3 regions of the Kosakonia oryzendophytica genome follow, and region 3 is predicted to be linked to each of the others. Evidence: predicted binding sites of a transcription regulator. Region 3 holds the regulator's gene; each other region holds the start of a gene.
What was found. Region 3 encodes Fur, which represses iron uptake genes when iron is present. Its sites were predicted from a motif close to ATAATAATGAGAACNACTATCAA; they were not measured.

Region 1 (5,389 bases), 490 kb from region 3:
AGATAAAGGCCTTGTCGCGGTTTTCCGCCTGATAAGTGGTGTAAATATTGGAGGGAACGTTGGTGAATTTATCCGGATTGCCTGAACGGGTGTAGCGGGTATAGGCGATAAAGTTTTTATAGCTGTTGTAGAACAGCGCCGTACGCAGCGTTACTCCGTCGGTGACGTCGCCCTTCATGCCCCATTCCAGGTTGTTGCTGGTTTCGGTTTTCAGATCGGTGTTGCCAATCAACGCATACTGCCCACGTCCGGCATAGCTTGAACCCAGGTTCCAGGAGCCGTACAACTGGCTGGCGTTCGGGAACTCCGCCCCGCGTTTATATTGCAGGTAGGTCATCAGGCGCGGCGTGAGGTCGTACTGGAAGGTCAGCGACGGCAGCAACTGGGTGTCTGAATTTTTACCGTACAACGACGAGACGGACGACTCCGTCAGCACGCTGCTGTTGGTCGTCAGGCTGGAGAGGTTATCCGGTTTGGTGGACTGATGCACAACGCGCGCGCCGGGAATGATGGCAAAGTGGTGGCCATCTGCATCGAAGTTAATCTGATCCTGCACGAACGCGCCCACGGTGTAGCTGCGGCTGTTCGCTTCCGGTTGCATGATCACACTGTAGACGCTCGGTACCGGCGACTGACTAAACGGGCGCTCGGTTTTGCTGGTGCTGGCGTTAAAGCCTGCGCTCAGATCATGACGACCGAGCGTTTTCGCCAGCGCATTCTGAATGCCCCAGGTGTCGGTATCATAGTTGGAGTAGACCGTCTCCATCGTACCGGTGGTGCTGTCCGGCATCCAGGTGCGGTCATGCGCCTCGGTGTGCTGGTAGTAGACTTTGCTGGACATGCTATCGAGCCAGTCGTTCATTGGCGTCCAGTCATCTTTCAGGCTAACGCCCCAGCGCCGGGTCTGGCTGGTTTGCTGCGCATCACCGAGGATCGTGCTGCCGCTGCTGTTCCAGCTATCGTAGTGGGTGTGGTTGGTCTTGTGGTAATAATCCAGCGTCGCCGTCAGTTTGTGCGCCTCATTGGGCTGCCAGATCCCGGAGGCCATCATCGCATCGGAGTGCCAGTTCGCCGGATAAGCGTCCAGAGTGCCGCTGTTGTTGCGGGTCTGCTGACCGTCGCGGCGGCTGTAGACAAAAATGCCGCGCAGAGTGTCGTCCCCGGCCGCGCCGGTTATGCCGTTGTGCCAGCTACGGTCTGCGGAGTCGTAATCGCTCTGATAACCAAAGTAGGTCTCTTTCCCCTGACGCAGATAGTCGTCGGCGGATTTCGGTTTAAAGGAGACGTTGCCGCCAATCGAGGTGTTGGCGTTATCCGTTGATGTCGCGCCGGACTGAATATCAACGCTACCGTACATATACGGATCGATGTAATCGCGGCCAATGCCGAAAGTGTTCAGACCTGCGCGACTGACATAGCTGCGGCCGGTGGCATCGGGCTGAGGGATCCCGTCAACATCAATGCCGACACGGTTGCTTTCCAGACCACGAATGTTATAGCCGGTGTAACCGCCGCGATCGAAGCCGCTTTTCCCGTTGCCGGAACCGCCGCTGGCGCCGGTGGCGCTGATCAACGGCTCATAGCGCATGATGGAGCCAAAATCTTTCGCGCCTTTATTTTGCAGATCCTGCGCGCTGACCGAATGGTCGCTCCCGGCTTTTAATACCGGCGCAGGCGCTGTGACGACCATCTCTTCAGCGGTATCTTGCTGGGAGTTGGCGGAAATTGTGGGGGTATCAGCCGCACTGGCGGAGGTCTGATACAGCGCTGCGAGTAGTGAAGTCACCAGCACGCGCTTGCTAAAGCGAGGCCGGGAAAATTGCGATTTACACATAGTATTTGTAAGCCCTGGTGTTATTAGTATCAGGCTCACTGCTTACTTCCAGTCGTACGTGGAATTGTGCCGTGTCTGCACCCGACACTGATGGCCAACTCTCATCTTATCGAGCCAGATAATAATGATAATAATTATCACTTGCAATAACTTAATTATTCCTCACATTCCTCCCCATACATTGCCTACAATGGTTGTCTACTACGCGCTTACGGTGACGATAAAATGAGCAAACCCACCCTCACTCTGCATTATTGCTCCCAGTGTAACTGGATGCTACGCGCCAGCTGGATGGCGCAGGAATTACTGCATACCTTCAGTACCGATCTCAATGCGGTCACCCTGAAGCCGGGCACCGGCGGGATTTTTGTTATCGATATTGACGGTCACGTTATCTGGGATCGCAAGCAGGATAGCGGTTTCCCCGATGCCGCAGAATTAAAACGCCGCGTACGCGACTACTGCTTCCCGGAAAAACCGCTGGGCCATGTGGAGAAAAGCATGTAGGGAGGGATAAGGCGCAAAACAGCGCTTCGCGTCTCAGGCCCGTTGAAGTTCCCTCCTTTGCTAACACGCAGAAAATAGCCTGTTGCGTGGGCAACAAAAAGGTCGCCGTAGCGACCTTTTTGTTACTTTTTCACCGGTTGCGGCTTCTTATCGCCGGACTCGGGTGCGTTGTGTGGATCATCTTTTTCAACTTTCAGCACAGGATCCTCCTTGTTGCCTTCCGTCTTTTGACTATAGATGCCCGCAGCGAAAAGAAGCCAGGCGGCAGACAAAAAAAACCGCTCAGACTGAGCGGTTGCAAGTGCGACACCAGGGTTTGGTAAATTGTAGAACTGCATGAAATATAAACATTTTTTGGATAACTTCAAGGCAATCACCATGAAAAAAATCATTCCCAAAGATCGTTATATTTCACTACAACAAGTTGTTTTATAACGATATTCTTGTAAACATTTTGCAAATAATTAGCAGACTCATTGTGAGCAATAACCAGGCAATTGCATACCTTCAGACACAGAGCGGATTTCCTGCTCCTGAGGGTGATTTTTCGCTATTTCTCCGTAAAGGAATATCGCGCTGTTATGGCGAATTATCTTCTTGCTGCGTCTGTATCCGGTTAGCGATTTTGTCAACCAGACGCTTTTGGCGTGGGGTAAGATGAAGGGATACGGCTGCCTCATTAATAGAAATAAGCGTTGATATCATTCTGTTAGGGTCGATATACAGAAAATTCTCACACCCTTCGATGGGCATTATCTCACTGGGGTTTTCTTGTTTATTTTCTCTCATCATTCTACTCAGGTATTTATTTCATAGCACAGCAATGTACACTTTGTGCTAATGAGCAATAATCTTTGCAAAAGATTACCGTCACATAATATTATGCAGGTCGCCATCTATTAATTTCACAATAAAGAATCAGTTAACGAAATATCACATTCAACATAACGAGATAAACGAGCCGTTTCCGACCCGCTTGTTATTCACATACCATTTTAATGATGACTGACTACCATAAGTCACTATCAGGACTCAGATTTACGGCCACCACCATGACTGTTTTTGCCGCCTTTCTTACCGGCTTCGGATGCACGTTCGGGATCATTTTTAAAGTTGCCCCCGCTGTGCTGTCCACCTTTACGTCCTGCTTCAGAAGCCTTTTCACGATCTTCTGCGAAATTTCCAGAACCGCCTCTATGTTCCGCCATATTATATCTCCAGTGGGTACTTTACTTGTAACCGAAAAAGTCATTAAGTACTTTAATCGATCGCGTTAGAGATTTAAGTTTGGTTGCTAATGAAAATTAGTCAACGGCATTCATAAAATTAATCATAATAAAAATTACGCAGCTTATTTTTACATTTAGATGCATATGTTGCATTTAAAATAAAACTTATATTTATAAAGGGGTTAAACGTCGATATATCTTCTAAAGAAATAATCAAAAAATGTTATTTATTTCCGCAGAATTTACCGAAGCGGTAATTCTGAACGCAGGGAGAACGCACGATTCTCCCTGCCACATCGATCAAAACAACGCGTTAACCACCATAAATCCCAAAGCCGTCATCAAAATCGCTCCTACCACATGCACCAACACGGAGGTCATTGCCCACAGATAATCCCCTGTTTGCAGCAATGCAAAGATCTCCAGTGAAAATGTTGAAAAGGTCGTCATGCCGCCGCACAAACCGGTGGTAATTAGCAGTCGCCAAGTGGGATCAAGATTCGGCTGCCGGGTAAAGAACGCCAGCGCGCCACCTATGATTAACCCGCCAAGCAGATTCACCAGTAAGGTGCCGGGTGGCAGATTGGGAAACAGAACATTCAACCGAATGGAGAGCAACCAGCGGATAACGCAGCCCGCAGAACCCCCGATCATCACAGCAAATAAAGATTTCAGCATGTTTTCCTCATTAATCGTGCGAATGATGGAGACATGCCGGGAGGGGAAAATTTAAAACGCCCGACATGCCTCCGTTAAAGAGTCATATCAGGCGTCATCAGCTTCTCAGGGAAGCGGTTGGGTAAGGTGGAACGCCATCACCTTAGCGCGCATTGTTGACGATTTTCACTTTCCAGGCAAGCGCAGGACGTGCAGTAAGCGTAAGGAAAATCGCTAACGATTTTCTCTGTGTTGACATAGGCGGCAAAATCAATTGTTATATTATAACATTTCATTTTGTCACAAAGGATAACCAGGGACTACACGATGATCATGAAGAAATCCGCGTTCTTACTCGGTATGGGCATGTTGCTTGGTAGCGCTCAAAGCGTTGCCCACGATCACCATCACGGTAAACCGCTGTCGGAGGTTGAACGCAAAGCCAGCGAAGGCATTTTTGATAATAAAGAGGTAAAAGACAGAGCGCTGAGCGACTGGGATGGTATCTGGCAATCGCTGGAACCTTACCTGCTCAATGGCGATCTGGATCCGGTGCTGGAGAAAAAAGCGAAACAGGGTGACAAAACCGTTGAAGAGTACCGGGCTTATTATAAAAAAGGCTACGCGACAAACGTTGAGATGATCGGCATCGAAGACAACGTAATCGAATTTCACTCTGGCAATACGGTGAATCGTTGCCGTTATGATTACGCCGGGTACAAAATCCTCACCTATGCCTCTGGTAAGAAAGGCGTTCGTTACCTGTTTGAATGCACAGACAGCCAGTCAAAAGCGCCAAAATATGTGCAGTTCAGCGACCATATTATCGCGCCGCGCCGGTCACAACATTTCCACATTTTCATGGGGAATGTCTCACAGGAAGCGCTGCTCAAAGAGATGGATAACTGGCCGACATACTACCCGTACAATATGACCAAAGCGCAAGTGGTCGAGGAAATGCTACATCATTGATGTTTCCCGGCGGGCGGTAGACGTGCCGCCTGCCGGGCTGTGATGGCGTTACCGCGCATCACTCTATTTGCGCATCCACTTTAATGATCGCCTGACAATCTTTTTCGCGCAGCCCATAAACCTCTGCCAGACCGTTCTCGCCGCAGCCTGTCGTGGCTAAATCCCGTAATGCGGCTTGCGCATAGTCGTA
Region 2 (5,389 bases), 830 kb from region 3:
ATTGCTGTAAATATCCCTCCTTAACAAACGCCTTACAACCAGATTATCGATCGCCTTCACAATCGCGGAAACCGGTTACAGTAACCGGTTGCAGTGTCATCAACCCGGGTTAATACTCATTTTGTCACTTCCCTCTGCCCAGAAAATTAAATAAAGAGCCGTCTATGAACGTATCCTGTTTCGTTGTAATGCTGGTTCAAACAACCACATGGTTTCACAGAGAAAAAATGGATCGCGACGCGGCAGAATATTCGCTGGTGCGCTTACTTTGTTAGTCTGACAGGAGATCTGCTATGTCTGCCAACCATGCTGCGTTTAACCTCATTTTCCGGTTTATAGAAAACTACGTCAGCCCGATTGCCGGGCGAATCTCTTCCCAACGCCATGTGATGGCCATCCGTGACGGGTTTATTTCCGCAATGCCGTTTATGATTGTGGGCTCGTTCCTGCTGGTCTTTGCCTATCCGCCATTTTCGCCGGACACCACCTGGGGTTTCGCCCGTGGTTGGCTTGATCTTGCGAAGCAGTATGAAGGGCGGATCCTTACGCCTTTCGATATGACGATGGGCATTATGTCTATCTATATCTGCGCGGCCATTGCTTACAATCTTGGTAAGCATTATGTGAAGTCGCATCAGTTGGATCCTTTTATGTGCGCCATGCTATCGCTGATGGCTTTCTTATTGGTCGCAGCCCCAAAAACCAACGGTACGCTGCCGGTGGATAGCCTTGGCGGCACCGGTATTTTCACCGCGATCCTGGTGGCGATTTATTGTGTGGAAATGATGCGTTTTCTAAAAGCGCATAACATTGGTATTCGCCTGCCCGATCAGGTGCCGCCGATGATAAAAAACTCGTTTGATTTGCTCATTCCTGTGCTGGTGGTAGTGCTGACGCTTTATCCGTTGAGTCTGCTTATCCAGACGCAGTTCAATATGCTGATCCCGCAGGCCATTATGGCGCTGTTTAAACCCTTGGTAGCGGCAGCGGATTCATTACCGGCCATTCTGCTGGCGGTGATCATTGGTCATTTACTGTGGTTCGCCGGCATTCATGGCGCTGCGATCGTTTCCGGTATGCTGCAAATGTTCTGGTTAACGAACCTTGGTTTGAACCAGACCGCGTTGGCGCAGGGCGCGCCGTTGCCGCATATCTTTATGGAAGCGTTCTGGACCTTCTTTATTGTGATTGGTGGCTCCGGGGCGACGATGGGGCTGGTCTTTTGCTACCTGCGTAGCCGTTCGGTACATTTACGCTCCATCGGGCGTTTGAGCGTCGTACCGAGTATGTTCAACATCAATGAGCCGGTTATTTTTGGCACACCCATTGTAATGAACCCGGTATTCTTTATTCCTTTCCTGCTGGCACCAACGATCAACGCCATCATTGCCTGGGCGGCGATGAAACTGGATCTTATCGGCAGAGTGATTTCCGTTGTGCCCTGGACCGCTCCTGCGCCTATTGGCGGCGCGTGGGCGCTGGGTTGGGATTTCCGGGCAGCAATTCTCGTGGTCTTGCTCGCTTGTGTGTCTGCGGTTATCTACTATCCGTTCTTTAAAGTGTACGAAAAACAGTTACTGGAACAGGAAGCAGAAGAAGCACAGCGCGCAGAAGACGATAAGCAGGTTGCATAAAGGCACAAGGAAAACAAAGGGGCGGAATAACCGCTCCTTTGTTTATGTTAACGTGCAGTCGCCGCACTGCTGGACATCTGGCAGACGATAGCGCTGGCAGCAAGTGCGGCGCACCAGTACACCGTCCCGCAGCACAACGGTGCGCCACAGCGGGTTGTCGCTGCCATCGGCAAGTTGTTTTTCAAAGAAGCAGGTCTGACGCAGCGCTGCGACACGCCCCTCACCAAGCACGGGGATCATATCCCCCAGGCACCAGTTAATCAGATAGCCCGTGTTGCTCCAGATAAGCTTACCGTTGATGTCTCCGGTGGCTTCCAGCGCCTGTACGACCGGGAGCATAGCGTATGTCGTCAGCGCGGAAATTCGTTGGGCATCGTTACAGGACGTTAATACGTCATCGGGCTGCACATCAATCCAGAAACACGCGGCACGGCCGGTTTCGTGAAACTCGACATGGAAATGTTCAGGTGTAAGGTCGATTGCGCGTTCCTGCATCAACAGCGCCAGTAGCAACGGCGGTACCATCAGCCCGAGATACCATTGCGCCCATAGTGATAACAGTGGCTTGTTTTCTCGCGGCTGCGTTAGCTGGTTGCGATAGATATGATCGGAATAGGTCGCAATAAGCGTTTGTAACGCGCTACCGCGTGACCATTCTGCCAGCGTCATGGTTTGGTAAGGTGCGGGTTCATTGAGATGAATAAAATCAAGCAGATATTCGCGATGGCTGGAGATAGTTTCCCGTACGGCATTCGCCAGCGAATCGCGCTCATTGTTGAGGCTCCCTCGCCAGGTAGCATTTTCAGCAATCGTTGCGGTACGTGAAGTCATGGCAGTAGCAGGATAAGAAATCTAAATGATAATGATTTTTAATCCTAACCACGGATAAAATCGATAGCAAGGTGTTTATCGTAAAATTAGCGCGGGAGCGCCTCAGGCGGGCTGTAATTCTTCACTTACGAGGATGTTGTTGCGCCCCATATGTTTGGCTTCATACAGCGCTTTATCGGCACGGGAAAGAGACGCTTCGATATCATTACCCAGCAATGGCGCAATCCCGATACTGACGGTGACGTTTGTGGCGACGCTTTCATTAAACATATGCGGAATTTTCAGATCATACACCTGCTGGCGAATACGTTCAGCGGTACGGCGTGCATCTTCCTGTTCTGCGTTATTAAGCAGGATCATAAATTCTTCGCCACCGAAGCGGGCAACAATATCGCGTGAGCGTACGGCATTGCGCAAGGCGGCAGAGACACGGATGAGCGCCTGATCCCCCATCATGTGGCCGTAATGATCGTTATAAGCTTTAAAGTGATCGATATCGAGAAGCAGCACATAGCGAGGGCTATCATCTACCGCCAGCATATTGTCGAGTTTATGCTGCAAACCACGGCGGTTGTACAAACCGGTCAGCGGATCCAGCATGCTCAAATCATTGAGTGTTTTGCGCTCCTGCATCAGCCGATTCATTAATGCCTGGGCAAAATGATCATTACGCTTTTGAATTGCATGCTGAATAGAGATGCCCAAAACCGGCAGTGCAAAAGAGTAGATCATTCTGAATTCGTTCTCTCCACTGCTTAGCCACAAACAGCTGACGAATACCGGTAACGAGTGAAATAAAAAGGCGAGGATATTATTTGAAAATGCAATGGTGCCTATAAACAGGATGCTCAACAAGGCGATCAGTAGAAAGGCATCAGCATTATCATTTATTAATCTGACTTTAGTGATTACATGCCACGCCCATAGACAGCCAAATATCAACGCAATAAGGGTGATATTAATTTTTCGGCTAGGAAAATAGTGGTGTAGCACTGGCAACACCAGGCTCGCCGCGAAAATGATGCATACGGGGATCGTCAGAATACGCAGGTGAGAGAGCGGCAGAGCGATAGAAAACAGCGCTGAGATCGCATTGAGTAACAGAAATAGACGCAGGGACAATCGATATTTCTTGTTACAGAGAGATTGCCAGGTTTGTAATGTCATACCTAAAAATCGTTGTTTATCCGTAATCTAACGGCGTGCTGATAGTCAAAAAAAGAAAATGTAACGCGATGAAACAGTTATCGCGAAAAATTAGTGATTTGGATTTTCATTTAAGTGGCGCTTAATTTATCACCTTACTGAATGCCTGTCATTAGAAGATGAGTGATCTTCATACTGACGCTTCGTATCGGGCTGACAAATGAGAAAACATATCATATGATATTGGTTATCATTATCGATATGAGAGATGAAAGCATGTTGCAGCGCGCGCTGGGGAGTGGATGGGGGATTGTCTTACCAGGCATTGTTGTGGCTATTCTGGCGCTTGCCGATCTGTCAGTTAACGCCTGGCGGGGAGTCATTGTGCTTGGTCTGTTGCTCACGCCAGCAATGCTGTACCACAAACGTTTACGGCATTTTGTGCTGCTGCCTTCAGGTGTTGCGCTGGTCGGTGGAATGATGCTGCTGCTGATGAATTTGAAAATGGTGTTGTAACAGGAGAGTCATACAGGGAGGGTATAAGATATCTGGTGCGAGGGGGGGGACTTGAACCCCCACGTCCGTAAGGACACTAACACCTGAAGCTAGCGCGTCTACCAATTCCGCCACCTTCGCACAGTCATCTTACTTTTTGATATTGCCTCGTTGGTGCGAGGGGGGGGACTTGAACCCCCACGTCCGTAAGAACACTAACACCTGAAGCTAGCGCGTCTACCAATTCCGCCACCTTCGCACAGTGCGAGCAATATCAGCGTGGTTTATGGTGCGAGGGGGGGGACTTGAACCCCCACGTCCGTAAGGACACTAACACCTGAAGCTAGCGCGTCTACCAATTCCGCCACCTTCGCATACCATCGATACTCTTGAAGTATCGCTACCACGGAGGCGCATTCTAGATGTTTTCAACTTTTCGTCAACAGTTAATTAAGCCAACGGAAGCTGATTGCTGTAAAAATGGGCGCTGAGACGCAGAGGAAGTGTAACCCGGTGAGTCGCACCCACCGGGAACAGCGATTATTTTATCGCCTGGCGTGTCATCACCGTACGGTAGACTTTAAAACGGCCGGTTTGTGCAATGACTTCATGGAAACCAAACGTCTGATCCAGTACATCCGGATACGGCAGGAAGGCGTTAGCGACAATACGCAACTCACCGCCACTGTTCAGGTGGCGAACGGCACCGCGAATCAGCGTCTGTGCAGCTTCCTGACTGGTCTGCAAACCATCGTGGAACGGCGGGTTGGAGATGATCATATCGAAACGGCCAGTCACTTCTGAGAAGACGTTGCTGGCAAACACATCCCCTTCGAAACCGTTCGCCGCCAGCGTTGCGCGACTGGCCTCTACCGCCGGAGCAGAGACGTCGCACAGCGTCAGACGCACTTTCGGCGAGTGGCTCGCCAGTACCGCCGCCAGGACACCTGCGCCGCAACCTACATCCAGCACTTTGCCCTTAGTATGCGGGGTAAAGGTCGACAACAGCAGCTGGCTGCCGACATCCAGCCCGTCGCGGCTGAACACGCCCGGTAGCGTTTTAATGGTCAAATCATCCAGTGCATATTCACCCCAGAATTCGTCCGGGTTGAAAGCTGGCGTTTTTTCCAGGCGGCCATGATACAAACCGCAGCGGCGGGCACTGTCGACTTTGTTCAGTGGGCAATACTCTGCCAGCATCTGCTCAGCGCTGCGTACGCCGCTACGGTTCTCGCCGACCACGAATATGTCGGCACCCACAGGCAGCAAGGAAAGCAGATTCA
Region 3 (5,389 bases):
ATCTATGATGGCGCCGCCTGGCTGCAGGCATTGACCTTCGGTTATAAAGTTGGCCCGGTCGATCTCCGCCTTGAAGGCACATGGGTTAAAGCCGATGGGCAACAGGGCTACTTCCTGCAACGTATGACCCCAACTTATGCTTCCTCTAATGGTCGTCTGGATGTGTGGTGGGACAACCGTTCTGACTTTAACGCCAACGGCGAAAAGGCCATTTTCTTCGGCGCGATGTATGACCTGAAAGACTGGAATCTGCCTGGTTTTGCGGTCGGCGCGTCTTATGCCTACGCCTGGGATGCGAAACCCGCCGATATGGCCACTCCGGACGCATATTACGATCCAAACTACCGTCTGAAAGAGTCCGCTTACAGCCTGGATGCCATCTATACCGTTCAGGATGGTCGGGCAAAGGGCACCATGTTCAAACTGCACTTCACTCAGTACGACAACCATTCCGATATCCCGAGTTATGCCGGCGGTTACGGCAACATCTTCCAGGATGAGCGCGACGTGAAGTTTATGGTTATCGCCCCGTTCACCATTTTTTGATGCGTTATTTGCCGGGGGAGCCCGGCAAAATACAAGGAATAAGTCATGAAAAACGTACGCGTAACGATACTGGCCAGTGCGGTACTGGGGATCCTAAGCAGCCCGGCGGCGCAGGCGAATCAACGCACCGTGGATGCCATCAGTCAGTTCCATCTTAACTACGCCATTACGGATAACCACGCGGCGCAGAATGGGGTGGATTGCGCCAAACTGGGTGCCGACTGGGCATCATGTAACAAAGCTGTGGTCACCCTCACGAATAACGGCGATGCGGTGACGGACAAAGACTGGACGATTTATTTTCACAGCATTCGGCAGATCCTCAATGTTGCGAATGATCAGTTTAAAGTCACTCACATTATGGGCGATCTGCACAAGCTGGAACCGACGGATAAATTCACCGGTTTTCCGGCAAAACAGTCGGTAGAGATCCCGATTATCAACGAGTACTGGCAGTTGTTTATGACTGATGTGATCCCGCGTTGGTACGTAGCCTCCGACGGGGCAACAGCCAAAGTGATTGCCAATACCGACACCGAAGCATTGTCGCAGTTTGTCAGTCCGCTGGGTGAGCAGTGGAAGCGCACGGCGGATGATAAAAACGTCCTGATGACGGCAGAAGCGCGCTTTGAGAAAAACAGCGATGTAAAAACGCTGAATTTGCAAACGCTGCGCGGACAGATTGTCCCCACGCCACGGGCGGTGAAAATCCACGGGCAGGATGTGGATCTGAGCAGCGGTGTGAAGCTGGATCTCTCTGCGTTGAGTCGTGATGCGCAGGACGCGGTGAAAACCCGTTTTGCACTGCTGGGCGTGAAAGCGGGGAGCTATCCTGTTCGCAGCGTAATTGCGAGCCGTGATTTCAGCGGTGACGAGGCGGTATCTGGCGCTTATACCTTGCATATTGGCGCGAAAGAAGCCGTGGTAACCGGTTACGATCAGGCTGGGGTGTTCTACGGTTTGCAATCACTGCTGTCACTGATCCCAACGACAGGTGCAATGAAAATTGCGGCGCTGGACGCCAAAGATGCGCCGCGCTTTGACTACCGTGCCATTCAGTTGGATGTCGGTCGTAACTTCCACAGTAAGGATGCGGTGTTGCGTCTGCTGGATCAGATGGCTGCCTATAAACTGAATAAATTCCACTTTCATCTCAGCGATGATGAAGGCTGGCGTATTGAGATCCCAGGCTTGCCGGAGCTGACCGATATTGGCAGCAAACGTTGTCACGATCTGAGCGAAAAAACCTGCCTGTTGCCGCAACTGGGTTCTGGCCCGGATAGCAACAACAACGGAAGTGGTTTCTTTACCCGCGCGGATTACATCGACATTCTGAAGTATGCGAAAGCCCGGCAGATCGAGGTTATTCCGGAAATTGACATGCCTGCCCATGCGCGTGCAGCCGTGATCTCTATGGAAGCCCGTTACGATCGACTGATGAAAGAGGGCAAAGCGCAGGACGCGGCGCAGTTCCGCTTGCTGGATCCAACGGATACCTCCAACACTACCGGGGTACAATTTTATAACCGTACCGGCTACCTTAACCCTTGCCTCGACTCATCACGCAATTTCGTCGACAAAGTGATCGGTGAAATCCAGCAGATGCATAAAGAGGCGGGCCTGCCGCTGCAAACCTGGCATTTTGGCGGTGATGAGGCAAAAAATATTTACCTGGGCGTTGGGTATACCGATCAGAAGAACCCGGAAGCAGGTAAGGGCATCATCGATAAAAGCAAGCAGGACAAGCCGTGGGCGAAGTCGCAGGCGTGCCAGGCGATAATTAAAGAGGGAAAAGTAACGGATGTTGAGCATCTTTCCAGCTATTTTGGTATTGAAGTCAGCAAACAGGTGAAAGCCCGCGGCATTACTACAATGCAAGCCTGGCAGGATGGTCTGAAAGATGCCAAAGACGCATCGGTATTCGCCACCGATCATGTCAACGTGAACTTCTGGGATACGCTCTACTGGGGCGGTTTTGACTCGGTTAATGACTGGGCGAACAAAGGGTTCCGCGTTATCGTTTCCAACCCGGATTATGTCTATCTTGATTTTCCGTATGAAGTAAACCCGCAAGAGAGCGGTTATTACTGGGGCACGCGCTTTAGCGACGAACGTAAGATCTTCAGTTTCGCGCCGGACAATATGCCGCAAAACGCCGAAACTTCTGTTGACCGTGATGGCAACCCCTTTAGCGCGAAGTCTGATAAAACATGGCCTGGGGCGTATGGTCTCTCCGCGCAGTTGTGGAGCGAGGTGGTGCGTACCGATAACCAGATGGAGTATATGATCTATCCGCGTCTGGTTGCGGTGGCGGAGCGCGCATGGCATCGGGCGGCCTGGGAGCAGGACTACAAAGCCGGTCGTGAGTATAAAGGTGGTGAAACGCACCTCGTCAATGTTCGTGCCCTGGATAAAGACTGGACACGCTTTGCCAACGTGTTAGGCAGCCGCGAGCTGGCGAAACTCGATAAAGCGGGTATTCACTACCGCTTGCCAGTGCCAGGCGCTCGCGTGGTGGGGGGCGTGCTTGAAGCCAACACCAGCTTCCCTGGCATGGTGGTGGAGTACTCTACCGACGGCGGCAAACACTGGCAGCGTTATGACGATAGCGCCCGCCCGAAGGTGAGTGGTGAAGTGCAGGTGCGTACCGCCAGCCCGGACGGGAAACGCGTAAGTCGTGTGGACAGTGTAAAGGCGTGATCGCTGTGTAAGCCGGATAAGGCGCAGTCTGCTGCAGTTATCCGGCAACCAAAAAAAGCCAACCGTCAGGTTGGCTTTTGGCATATCAGAATGGATTATTTCGCGTCGTGCGCGCTTTCATCTTCGCGGCAGTCACCTTCAGCGCAGTGGCCATACAGGTAGAGACTGTGGTTCGTCAGACGAATGCCGTGTTTGGCGGCGATTTCACGCTGACGCGCTTCAATAGAATCATCACTGAATTCGATCACTTTGCCACAATCGAGGCAAATCAGGTGATCGTGGTGATGTTGCTGGGTCAGTTCAAAAACGGACTTGCCGCCTTCGAAGTTATGACGGGTCACAATGCCGGCGTCATCGAACTGGTTCAATACACGGTAAACCGTAGCCAAGCCGATCTCTTCGCCCATGTCGATCAGTCGCTTGTATAAATCTTCCGCACTGACATGATGGTTATCCGGCTCCTGAAGCACTTCCAGGATTTTTAACCGAGGAAGCGTGACTTTCAGGCCGGCCTTCTTTAATGCGGTATTGTTGTCAGTCATGCGGAATCTGTCCTGTTGCTATACGATTCACTTCCTTAGGGGAAGTTATAGGAATGCACCTGGGATAATGCGTCTCATTATAGAACTGCCATGTCTAAATGAAAACTGCAAGCCCTCAAGTAAAGTAAGCTTATAAAACGTGGGGTCGCCGACAAAGTCCTGTGCGGCAGCCCAAGTTTAGCAGGGCTTATTGTACAGTGATGAAGAAAAAAGTTAAAAATTTGTAGCAATTATTTCCATCGCTTATACCTATTAATACGGCGCAACCCACAGGCTACGCCGTAAATATCAGGCATTAATGATGTCGTCCAGGTGCAGCTCTTCCGACACCTGCTTAACCCATTTCTTCACGCGTTCCGCGGTCAGTTCCGGCTGACGATCTTCATCAATCGCCAGACCCACAAAGTGGTCATCATCCACCAGACCTTTAGACGCTTCAAAATGGTAACCAGCGGTCGGCCAGTGGCCCACGATAGTCGCACCGCGCGGTTCAATGATGTCACGGAGAGTTCCCAGGGCATCACAGAAATACTCTGCGTAATCTTCCTGATCGCCACAGCCGAACAGGGCGACTAATTTACCGTTGAAGTCTACTTCTTCCAGCGTCGGGAAAAAGTCATCCCAGTCGCACTGCGCTTCGCCATAATACCAGGTTGGAATGCCGAGCAGCAGAATGTCATAGCCTTCGAGATCTTCTTTGCTGCTCTTGGCAATGTCATGTACATCGGCAACGTCTTTACCAAGCTGACTTTGAATCATTTTCGCGATATTTTCGGTGTTACCGGTGTCGCTGCCGAAGAAAATGCCTGTAATTGCCATGAGTAAAATAACCTCTTGAAACTTAATGAGATGGTGGTGGCGTTTAGCCCACAGATAAGGGCAATCATAGCAGAACAGGGAAGCACGCGGAAACAGCTATCGCGCCGGACTGCACTCTATGACACATGAAAAGAGGCGTAAAAGCGGTGATTCGGAGGATTCGCTATCCGCGTAAGGCGTTGAGCTGGGCCAGCAGCATCTCTTCAATAAGCTCGCTACGGCTCATTTCACGGGCGTCCGCCAGCTCATTTAGTGCCTCTACCGCTTCAACATTCAGTTTTAATTCAACGCGTTTGAGCCCGCGAACTTTATCGCGTTTGAGCTGATTACGTTTGTTGATGCGCAACTGTTCATCGCGCGCGAGCGGGTTGGTCTTGGGCCTTCCCGGACGACGCTCATTCGCGAACAGATCTAGTGTCGTACGGTCCGTTTGTTCTTTAGCCATGGTTTAAGCAGCATACTACGGGAAAGACAAGCAATCGGGACGTCGCCCCGGGCTGAATAGCGCGCCATCATACATCAGCACAACGGGCGCGCCAACGACCGGGCGCGATCAAACGACCGGTCGCCGTCTTTTTAATCAGTTTGCCTTTTCAGAGAGATAACGACGGATAGCGCGCATTACCGCTTCCGGTTTCTCGGCGTGCACCCAGTGGCCCGCTCCGGCTATGACATGTGCCCGCGCTTGTGGAAATTGTGCCAGCAGGGTGTCACGGTATGCTTCCGTCACATAGGGCGAGTTACCGCCGCGGACGAACAGCGCGGGTTTATCCCATGCCGGG

Region 1: a site for Fur is predicted at 1,953-1,975, ahead of O9K67_RS19650 (TonB-dependent receptor domain-containing protein). Genes of this name have one in related genera too.
Region 2: a site for Fur is predicted at 2,485-2,507, ahead of fhuF (siderophore-iron reductase FhuF). Genes of this name have one in related genera too.

What each region holds. Positions count from the first base shown of each region.
Region 1 is NZ_CP115659.1:4,057,328-4,062,716, forward strand. It holds gene O9K67_RS19650 (TonB-dependent receptor domain-containing protein) at 1-1,834, opposite strand, end outside; gene O9K67_RS19655 (SelT/SelW/SelH family protein) at 2,060-2,341, shown strand; gene O9K67_RS19660 (hypothetical protein) at 2,464-2,721, opposite strand; gene O9K67_RS19665 (con-10 family general stress protein) at 3,367-3,549, opposite strand; gene crcB (fluoride efflux transporter CrcB) at 3,871-4,248, opposite strand; fluoride riboswitch at 4,330-4,399, opposite strand; gene zinT (metal-binding protein ZinT) at 4,555-5,199, shown strand; gene O9K67_RS19680 (hypothetical protein) at 5,258-5,389, opposite strand, start outside.
Region 2 is NZ_CP115659.1:4,400,722-4,406,110, reverse strand. It holds gene O9K67_RS21215 (PTS sugar transporter subunit IIC) at 294-1,634, shown strand; gene fhuF (siderophore-iron reductase FhuF) at 1,677-2,465, opposite strand; gene O9K67_RS21205 (GGDEF domain-containing protein) at 2,568-3,632, opposite strand; gene O9K67_RS21200 (DUF1435 domain-containing protein) at 3,849-4,127, shown strand; tRNA gene O9K67_RS21195 (tRNA-Leu) at 4,161-4,247, opposite strand; tRNA gene O9K67_RS21190 (tRNA-Leu) at 4,279-4,365, opposite strand; tRNA gene O9K67_RS21185 (tRNA-Leu) at 4,394-4,480, opposite strand; gene rsmC (16S rRNA (guanine(1207)-N(2))-methyltransferase RsmC) at 4,647-5,389, opposite strand, start outside.
Region 3 is NZ_CP115659.1:3,566,808-3,572,196, reverse strand. It holds gene chiP (chitoporin ChiP) at 1-546, shown strand, start outside; gene O9K67_RS17330 (beta-N-acetylhexosaminidase) at 592-3,246, shown strand; gene fur (ferric iron uptake transcriptional regulator) at 3,342-3,788, opposite strand; gene fldA (flavodoxin FldA) at 4,077-4,607, opposite strand; gene ybfE (LexA regulated protein) at 4,771-5,052, opposite strand; gene ybfF (esterase) at 5,188-5,389, opposite strand, start outside.